3 regions of the Bacillus sp. SORGH_AS_0510 genome follow, and region 1 is predicted to be linked to each of the others. Evidence: riboswitches for the same ligand, from Rfam matches in the RefSeq annotation. Region 1 holds a riboswitch; each other region holds the start of a gene.

What was found. A riboswitch is a leader RNA that binds a small molecule or an ion and turns the genes downstream of it on or off. The one in region 1 is predicted to bind S-adenosylmethionine.
Region 2: another riboswitch for S-adenosylmethionine. It lies ahead of metK (methionine adenosyltransferase); the one in region 1 lies ahead of mtnW (2,3-diketo-5-methylthiopentyl-1-phosphate enolase).
Region 3: another riboswitch for S-adenosylmethionine. It lies ahead of QE429_RS20965 (homoserine dehydrogenase); the one in region 1 lies ahead of mtnW (2,3-diketo-5-methylthiopentyl-1-phosphate enolase).

What each region holds. Positions count from the first base shown of each region.
Region 1 covers NZ_JAUTAU010000001.1:3,700,760-3,704,042, reverse strand. The annotation lists gene QE429_RS18910 (pyridoxal phosphate-dependent aminotransferase) at 1-1,030, shown strand, start outside; SAM riboswitch class I at 1,109-1,216, shown strand; gene mtnW (2,3-diketo-5-methylthiopentyl-1-phosphate enolase) at 1,293-2,504, shown strand; partial or broken gene QE429_RS18900 (2-hydroxy-3-keto-5-methylthiopentenyl-1-phosphate phosphatase) at 2,505-3,177, shown strand; partial or broken gene QE429_RS18895 (methylthioribulose 1-phosphate dehydratase) at 3,171-3,283, shown strand, end outside.
Region 2 covers NZ_JAUTAU010000001.1:1,520,238-1,523,520, reverse strand. The annotation lists gene metK (methionine adenosyltransferase) at 1-1,100, opposite strand, end outside; SAM riboswitch class I at 1,377-1,522, opposite strand; gene pckA (phosphoenolpyruvate carboxykinase (ATP)) at 1,708-3,283, shown strand, end outside.
Region 3 covers NZ_JAUTAU010000001.1:4,103,885-4,107,167, reverse strand. The annotation lists gene argH (argininosuccinate lyase) at 1-917, shown strand, start outside; gene QE429_RS24560 (hypothetical protein) at 813-1,094, opposite strand; SAM riboswitch class I at 1,539-1,651, shown strand; gene QE429_RS20965 (homoserine dehydrogenase) at 1,747-2,976, shown strand.

The DNA.
Region 1 (3,283 bases):
TATCGTGTCCAAATTACAGGAGGCGGCAGCTAACCCGATCAATCATAAATATTCTCCGTTTCAGGGGCATAGATATTTAAAGCAGGCTGCAGCTGATTTTTACTTTAGAGAGTATGGCGTAACGATCAATCCTGATAAGGAAGTGGCTATCCTTTTTGGGGGCAAAGCAGGACTTGTGGAGATTCCTCAATGTTTGTTAAATCCGGGTGATACCATTCTTGTACCCGATCCTGGCTATCCGGATTATTGGTCGGGGGTTGCACTGGCAAAAGCAGACATGGTTACAATGCCATTGAGGGAGAAAAATGCATTTTTACCTGACTACAACGAACTTTCTTCCGATACGTTATCAAAAGCAAAGGTCATGTTTCTGAATTACCCTAATAATCCTACTGGTGCTGTTGCCACTGAAGAATTTTTCATAGAAACAGTGAAACTAGCAAACGATCACAATATTTGTGTTGTTCATGATTTTGCTTACGGTGCCATCGGTTTCGACGGTCATAGACCAATCAGTTTCCTAGAAACCGAAGGGGCAAAAGAAGTAGGAATCGAGATCTACACACTATCTAAAACCTATAATATGGCGGGCTGGCGTGTTGGTTTTGCTGTGGGGAATGAGAGTGTGATTTCAGCGATTGAACTTCTTCAGGATCATCTTTATGTAAGTATATTTGGAGCTGTTCAGGAAGCAGCAGCTACTGCCTTAACTGGGTCTCAAGATTGTGTAAAAGAATTAAACGAACTGTATGAACGCAGAAAAGGTGTGTTAATTAACGGTCTACGTTCGATTGGGTGGGATGTGAAAGCGCCTAACGGGTCTTTTTTTGCATGGCTTAAGGTACCAGACGGGTACACATCCGCACAATTTGCTGAAATCCTGCTTGACCAAGCACACATTATGGTTGCACCTGGTATTGGTTTTGGTGAATTCGGTGAGGGCTTTGTTCGTGTAGGGTTATTATCATCCGAAGATCGGTTGGCTGAAGCTGTCAGAAGAATTAGTTGTTTAGAAATGTTCAAAAAATAGGTTGACAAATGTTTTTTTTCTTGCGATAATCCAAAATAAAGTTTTACAACTTAAAAATGTGAATAATTACGAATCGTTTTCTTATCAAGAGCAGGTGGAGGGAAAAGCCCTATGAAGCCCGGCAACCGACTTAACTAAAGTTAAGCACGGTGCTAATTCTTGCAGCAACTGGCTGAAAGATGAGAAGATGTTAGTTTCTTGATGCTAACCTCTTCTTTTCGAAGAGGTTTTTTATGTTTTTTTTGAAGGGAAGTTGAAAAGAATGACTGAAATTATTGCTACATATCTTGTACATGATGAAAATAATCCTGAAAAAAAAGCCGAGGAAATAGCCCTTGGATTAACCGTTGGTTCTTGGACCAACCTTCCTGAACTCGAACAAAACCAACTGCGTAAGCATAAGGGCAGAGTCGTTTCCATTGAGGGGAAAGATTGGGAAAAAGAGGGTCAGGCGATTATACGAATTGCTTATCCAACCCTAAATTTCTCTAATGATTTACCAGCGATTCTAACCACTGTTTTCGGAAAATTATCACTAGATGGAAAAATAAAATTACTAGATTTACAGTTTGATGATGTCTTAAAAAGTCATTTCCCTGGTCCTAGATTCGGTATCGAAGGGATTCGAGAAAAAATAAACGTTTATGATAGACCACTAGTTATGAGCATTTTTAAAGGAGTGCTTGGTAAGGATATTCACTTTTTAGCAGAGCAGTTAAAGCAACAAGCTCTAGGTGGAGTGGATTTAGTCAAGGACGATGAAATCCTATTTGAAAACGCGCTTACTCCTTTTGAGCAAAGAATAACAGCGGGGAAACAAGTCTTAAGAGAGGTCCATGAAGAAACCGGGCACAGAACCCTATATGCAGTAAACCTAACAGGAAGAACATCACAATTGAAGAATAAGGCAAAAAAGGCCGCTGAACTTGGTGCCGATTTATTATTATTTAATGTGTTCTCTTATGGATTGGATGTTCTACAAGAGTTGAGAGAGGACAATGAAATTGGGTTGCCGTTAATGGCTCATCCTGCTGTTAGCGGGGCATTGACCTCTTCGCCGGAATTTGGCCTTTCCCATTCCTTGCTTCTCGGGAAGTTGCTTCGTTATGCAGGTGCTGATTTATCCCTTTTCCCATCACCATACGGAACGGTTGCGCTAGAGAAAACTGCGGCCCTTTCAATTGCAAGTGAATTGACAATAGAGGATGTTTTTAAAAAGGCATTTCCAGTACCATCAGCAGGAATTCATCCTGGATTGGTTTCCTTGTTAATCCGTGATTTTGGTATTGACTCAGTGATAAATGCAGGTGGCGGCGTTCATGGTCATCCAGATGGTGCTCGTGGGGGAGGTCTTGCCTTCCGCCAAGCTGTTGATGCAAATCTGCGAGGATTGACATTAGCAGAAGGGGCTAAACAGTATGATGAACTAAAAACTGCGCTAAAGCTATGGGGAAATGCTGAGGTGACGGTATAGATGGCAAAGCCGGTTATTTATTGTGATTTTGACGGGACTGTTACTGAAAGTGATAACATCATTGCCATAATGAAAAAATTTGCTCCTCCCGAATGGGTGGAAATTAAGGATTTAATTCTATCGCGACAGATTTCCATTAATGAGGGTGTAGGGAAATTATTTTCCTTATTACCTAGTGATAAGAAGAAAGAGATAACGGAGTTCGCAATCGAAAATGCAAAAATTAGACCTGGTTTCAAGGAGTTTGTAGCTTTTGTGCGTGAAAAAGGGATTCCACTCTACATTGTAAGTGGCGGGATAGATTTTTTTGTTCATCCAATCTTGGCAGAATACGCCCCATTTGATGGAGTCTATTGTAATCATTCGGATTTTTCAGGAGAAACAATCAAAATTCTCTGGCCGCATGAATGCGATTCCTATTGTAACAATGATTGTGGTTGTTGTAAGCCAAGTATAATGCGTAAACTGAACCATCCAAATGAGAGTTTCAAAATCGTAATTGGCGATTCTGTAACGGATTTAGAGGCGGCTAAACATGCGGACTTTGTTGTTAGCAAGGGATTTGCTTCAGGAAAAATGTATGGAATGGGGTATTAACCATCAAGGGTTTCATACTTTCTTCGATTGTATCGAGGAAATCAATAAAAGAATTGAGGTGGGTGAACTATGTTAAAGGAAAGATGGGCAGAATTAGCCGATATTAAGGATGAATTGGCAGAGAGAGATTGGTTTATGGGGACAAGTGGAAACCTTGCAATTAAGGTGAGTGATCATCCGCT
Region 2 (3,283 bases), 2.2 Mb from region 1:
TTGTAAATTGGGCGGCGAAGGTTCAACATGTTAATGATACCAGCTGGACGTAGATCAAAGTTTTGTTCTACTAATTCAACTAATACATCTTCACTTACTTTACCTGTACCAAATGTATCTACAGAGATAGAAACAGGTCTTGCTACACCGATAGCATAAGCAAGCTGTACTTCACATTTCTCAGCAAGTCCAGCAGCAACGATATTCTTTGCTACGTAACGTGCTGCATACGCTGCAGAACGGTCAACCTTTGTAGGATCCTTACCAGAGAATGCGCCACCGCCGTGACGTGCATAGCCACCGTAAGTATCAACAATGATTTTACGGCCTGTTAAACCAGCATCCCCTTGTGGTCCGCCAATTACGAAACGGCCAGTTGGGTTAATGAAGTATTTTGTATTTTCATCGATAAGTTCTTGTGGAACAACCGGATTGATAACATACTCTTTAAGATTACGTTGGATTTGCTCCAATGTAACCTCTGGGTGGTGTTGAGTGGAGATAACGATTGTATCAATACGAACTGGTTTGTCGTTCTCATCGTACTCAACTGTTACTTGTGTTTTTCCGTCTGGACGAAGGTAAGGAAGAATCTCTTCTTTACGAACTTCTGTTAAACGGCGTGCAAGCTTGTGCGCAAGTGAAATTGGAAGCGGCATAAGCTCCTTTGTTTCATTACATGCGAAACCAAACATTAAACCTTGGTCCCCTGCACCAATTGCTTCAATTTGCTCATCTGACATTTGGCCTTCACGAGCTTCAAGTGCTTGGTCAACACCCATCGCGATGTCTGGAGACTGTTCATCGATAGAAGTTAAAACTGCACATGTTTCGGAGTCAAATCCGTATTTTGCACGATTGTAACCAATGCTTTTAATTGTTTCACGAACAATTTTTGGAATGTCCACGTAAGTTGAAGTTGTGATTTCGCCAGCAACTAAAACTAAACCAGTTGTAACTGAAGTTTCAGCAGCAACACGTGCATTAGCATCTTTTGCTAAAATAGCATCTAAAATGGAATCAGAAATTTGGTCACAGATCTTATCGGGATGACCTTCAGTTACTGATTCAGAAGTGAACAAACGACGTTTTGTTGACATCTGAATTCCTCCTATATAGTGAAATAAGTGAGGTTATCTGTGTGGGTATGTAATGACCTTGCCGTTTAACCTCGGGTTGATACGGAACTCATTCCCTTAGTAGTATGAAATAAATACAGGGTTTTTATTAGTAGAACAATATTTTGCTCAAAACCCTATAGTAAATTCTAACGATGGAATAAAAAGAAGCGATAATGTTGCACGATTTCCTTTTACAAATAAAAAACCTTTCCATCTCTGAGGAAAGGTTGATAGCAAAAGTTTGCGTGCCTTTCACTCTTATCGTTCAAGGCGAAGCCTTGCTTCAGGTTTAGCACCTTTGCCCAAAAATTGCTGATTGTAGTGTACTACGCTCTCACACTTTTCGTTTGCAGGTTGCTGGGTTTCATTGGGCCTGTCCCTCCACCAGCTCGGGATAAGAGAGTATCCGTTCAAGGGTAAATCATAACCTACTCTGTCGAACAATGTCAATGCATTTTTCAAGGAAAATTAATTTAAATCTTCACTATCTATTTTTCATTAATTAGTATAGATTATTCAATTGAATGTGTTATACTTTTTAATATGTTACAACCATTAAAAAATGGATAAAGGAAGGTTGCAGTAAATGAATTCTGTTCATAGTCCTAATGAATTAAAACAACTGTTATCAGAAAGTAATGTCCACGTGCAATTATCAGTTCCCCAGTTAGTAGAAAAGATCTTATGCCGTAATGAAGGTTCTTTAACCTCGACTGGTGCTGTAAGCGTTTCAACTGGTAAATATACAGGCCGCTCACCTCAAGATAAATTCATTGTGATGGAAGAATCCACAAAGGATAAGATTGCTTGGGGTTCGTTGAATCAACCTATATCTGAAGAAGTATTTACGAAACTTTATCAAAAAGTCTTAAATTATTTAAAACAACAAGAAGAAATTTTTGTTTTTAAAGGATTTGCAGGAGCGGATAAAAAATCCCGCTTACCAATCCAGGTAGTGAATGAATTCGCTTGGCACAATCTCTTTGTTCATCAGCTGTTCATTCGACCAACAGAAGATGAATTGCTTTCACATGACCCAGGATTTACGGTGATTTCTGCACCGAATTTCAAGGCAGACCCTAAGGTCGACGGAACTAATTCCGAGACTTTTATCATTATTTCCTTCGAGCGCAGAATTGTTCTTATTGGTGGAACAGAGTACGCAGGAGAAATGAAAAAGTCTATTTTCTCAGTCATGAATTATTTATTACCCGAAAACAATATTTTCTCCATGCACTGCTCAGCGAATGTGGGTATTGAGGGAGATGTTGCTTTATTCTTTGGTCTATCCGGAACTGGTAAAACGACTTTATCCGCTGATCCAAACCGCCGTTTGATTGGTGACGATGAGCACGGTTGGTCCTCTAACGGTGTCTTTAATATCGAGGGAGGCTGCTATGCAAAGTGCATCAACCTTTCTAGGGAAAAAGAACCACAAATTTTTGATGCGATTCGTTTTGGGACGGTGCTTGAAAATGTCACTCTTAACAAAGAATCGAGGGTTCCAGATTACGATGATGGCACGTTAACAGAGAATACCAGGGCAGCATATCCAATCGATGCCATTGATAATATTGCCGTGCCAAGTATTGCGGGTCACCCGAATACGATTGTTTTCTTAACTGCAGACGCGTTTGGGGTCTTGCCTCCGATATCAAAATTAACGAAGGAACAAGCGATGTATCACTTCTTAAGCGGGTATACCTCTAAGCTTGCTGGTACAGAACGTGGTGTTACCTCACCTGAGGCAACATTCTCAACTTGCTTCGGTGCACCATTCTTACCGCTTCCTGCTACTCGTTATGCTGATATGCTGGGTGAAAAAATCCTTGAGCACAATGCAAACGTATTTCTTGTGAATACCGGTTGGACCGGCGGTGAGTATGGCGTAGGCAGCAGAATGAAGCTCTCCTATACAAGAGCAATGGTTCAAGCTGCACTTGAAGGTGAATTGAACCATGTCGAGACAACCAAGGATGAAATCTTTGGATTGAATATTCCACTTCATATTGCCGGGGTTCCTGATGAGGTATTGCAGCCAAGTAAAACTTGGTCCGACCAACAGGCATATGAAAAGAAAGCAAAAGAACTAGCTGCGAAATTCCGAGAAAACTTCAAAAAGTTCACGGATGTTTCTCCTGAAACCGAAGAAAAAGGTGGAC
Region 3 (3,283 bases), 400 kb from region 1:
ATACTCATCTCCAGCGTGCGCAGCCAGTATCGTTTGCTCACCATTTAATGGCTTATTTCTGGATGTTTGAACGTGATAAGGAAAGACTGATTGATAGTCTAAAACGTGTTAACTGGCTTCCACTTGGTTCTGGTGCGTTAGCAGGGACTACTTTTCCTATCAACCGTGAACGTGTAGCAGATCTGTTAGGATTCGAAACCGTGTATCCAAACAGTATGGATGCCGTGAGTGACCGTGACTTTATTCTCGAATTTTTATCGATTGGTTCTATAATCATGACACATATTTCTAGATTCTCCGAGGAACTAGTAATTTGGTCCAGCCAAGAATTCCAGTTTGTTGAGTTAGATGATTCATTCTGCACGGGCTCAAGCATTATGCCGCAAAAGAAGAATCCGGATGTACCAGAACTGCTTCGTGGAAAAACAGGTCGTACCTATGGCAACCTTATTGGGCTTTTGACAGTGCTAAAAGGATTGCCGCTTGCCTACAATAAGGACTTACAAGAAGATAAAGAAGGCATGTTTGACACCGTGGAAACATTGGAAGGATCTTTAAAACTATTGGCACCAATGATTGAAACGATGACGGTTAATAAAGATGTGATGCGTAAAGCAATTAACAATGATTTCTCGAATGCTACGGATATTGCGGATTATCTGGTTACAAAGGGGTTACCATTCCGTGAGGCCCATGAGGTCATTGGAAAAATTGTTCTATATGCGATCCAGTCCAATAAGTTTTTACTAGATTTGAGCTTTAAAGAATATCAAGAGTTTAGTCCTTTATTTGAAGAGGATATTTACGAGGTTTTAGCTCCAGAACACGTAGTTGCCGTTCGAAACAGCTTTGGAGGTACGGCTCCGGAGCAGGTGGAGAAGCAAATTGAGCTTGCTGAGGGGAAATTGAAGCGATAAAATGTGAGAAACCTGCCAAACGGTGGGTTTCTTTTTGCTGTGAAAAGGGGGATGTAGGAGATTTCTACACGCTTTTGAGAAATATCTACACATTTTTGCCTTTTTTCTACACGTTTCTTCGATATATCTACACACTTTTACATTTTTTCTACACAGTTTTATAATATATCTACACAAATTGATAATTTATCTACAATCTATCATTTTTCTAAGGAGTGGTTTTCCATTAGCGGTTTTATCATTGATTTACTTGTTGATATCGCAGGAGAAGTCATTGAATTTCTCATACCTGATCGGTTCTCTAAATCGAAATTTGAAAAGAACTTAATTAGACTAAGGGAAGAAGACTGGTTCACTTCACTCGAAAAGGATGTTAGATATGCTTATATCATTCACCAAAACAGAAAGGTGAGGCGGTTCTTAAGCAGTGAGCAAAATATCAAAATGATTACCAGTATGGATTTTGAAAAGGAAAATTTTATTAAATTAGTAAAAGAAGAACATGCCAAATTTACAAGTGGTGTCCGTTAGTTACAATTGAAAGAATATATTGACATTTAACACTGCATCAACTACAATTCTCTTTATAACTTGGAAATTAAATGAAAAATCAAATAAAAACTCTTATCCAGAGTGGTGGAGGGACTAGGCCCGATGAAACCCGGCAACCTTCAAGGTATTCCTTGAAAAGGTGCTAATTCCTGCAGGTTATTTTTTAACCTGATAGATAAGAGGAGGAATCCAACCCTCTTCTTATTGAAGAGGGTTTTTCTTTGTAAAAATTAAACAGCCGCATGTTAAAAATCGTGTAGGGAAGGGATGGATGATTGTGTCTGTAATAAAAGTGGCAATCCTGGGTTTTGGAACAGTTGGTGAAGGTGTCTATCGAACAATACATTCACACAGTGAGGAGCTTGCAGCCGCATTAGGAAAGAAGGTTGAAGTTACAGCAATTTTAATCAGGAACAGGGAAAAGGAAAGAAACATTAGTGAGCATGTGTTAGTTACTACAGACTTTGAAGAAATCCTGAAGCTCAAACAACTGGATATAGTTATTGAGGCCATCGTCGATAAAGAGCCAACCTTTACCTTTTTGAAATCAGCGATTGAGCGTGGATGTCACATCATTACGGCGAATAAAGAAATGTTCGCCCATCACGGGAAAGAACTGCTTGAGCTGGCAGATGAGAAGAAAGTTTCGGTTGGTTTTGAAGCTACTGTTGCCGGAGGAATTCCCGTTATACAAACACTTAGACAGTTATTAAACATTAATCGTGTGAAGCAAATTCGAGGAATTCTCAATGGTACCTCCAATTTTATCCTCACAGAAATGAGGGAGAAAAAGCAGACATTTGCTCAGGCGTTAGTATTAGCACAAGAGAATGGCTTTGCTGAAGCTGACCCGACAAATGACGTGGAGGGCTTTGATGCTTTTTATAAAACCATGATTTTAAGCAGACTGGCTTTTGGAAAAGAACCCAACTGGCAGGATGTTAATCGTGAAGGGATTACTTCAATAACAAGTGACTTGATTGATGCGGCAGAAAATGCAGGGCTAAGGTTTAAGCATATTGCGAGTATTACAAGGTTGGGTGATCAAATTAATGCAACTGTCAAACTAGCCCTAGTGGGTAAAGAACATCCTTTTTACCATGTTGAAGGCGTCCAGAATGCAGTAAATGTCCAATCTGATATAGTTGGAGAGATTACTCTTCAGGGACCAGGAGCTGGAATGTTTCCTACAGCGAGTGCGGTAATTGAGGATTTAGTTCATGTGTGTAAAAATTCCCCAGAAAAACAGAATAATGCGTGTTCTCAAGAAGCGGTAACGGGGTTTAGTAAGAGTGACAAGAAGGAAACGTGGCTTGTGCATGGAGTGAAGCATAAACAGGGGACTCCTTCCATTACTTGGATTGAAGAAGTGGCGGATGAAACGTTTGTAATCAAAGCGACAGATAGAGAAATTGCCCTGCTGGCCAAACAAAATAATCTTATCTATTATCCGATTATAGGAGAATACGAGAAGGTGAAACAGATAAAAGCGCTTAAGGCTTTATAAGAATCTACAAACAATGAAAGAGCTATATGGCTCTTTTTTTCATTTTACGAAAGCCATGCTCTAGATCTACTTTTTTCAGAGATAAGAAGGAAAAAGTAGAAGTAGCCAGGCTCTAGATCTACTTTTTTAAAGAGAAAAAAGAAAAAGTAGAAGTAGAGAGGTTCTAGATCTACTTTTTTCAGAGATAAGAAGAAAAAAGTAGAAGTAGAGAGGTTCTAGATCTACTTTTTTCAGAGATAAGAAGGAAAAAATAGAAGTAGAGAGGTTCTAGATCTACTTTTTTCAGAGATAAGAAGGAAAAAATAGA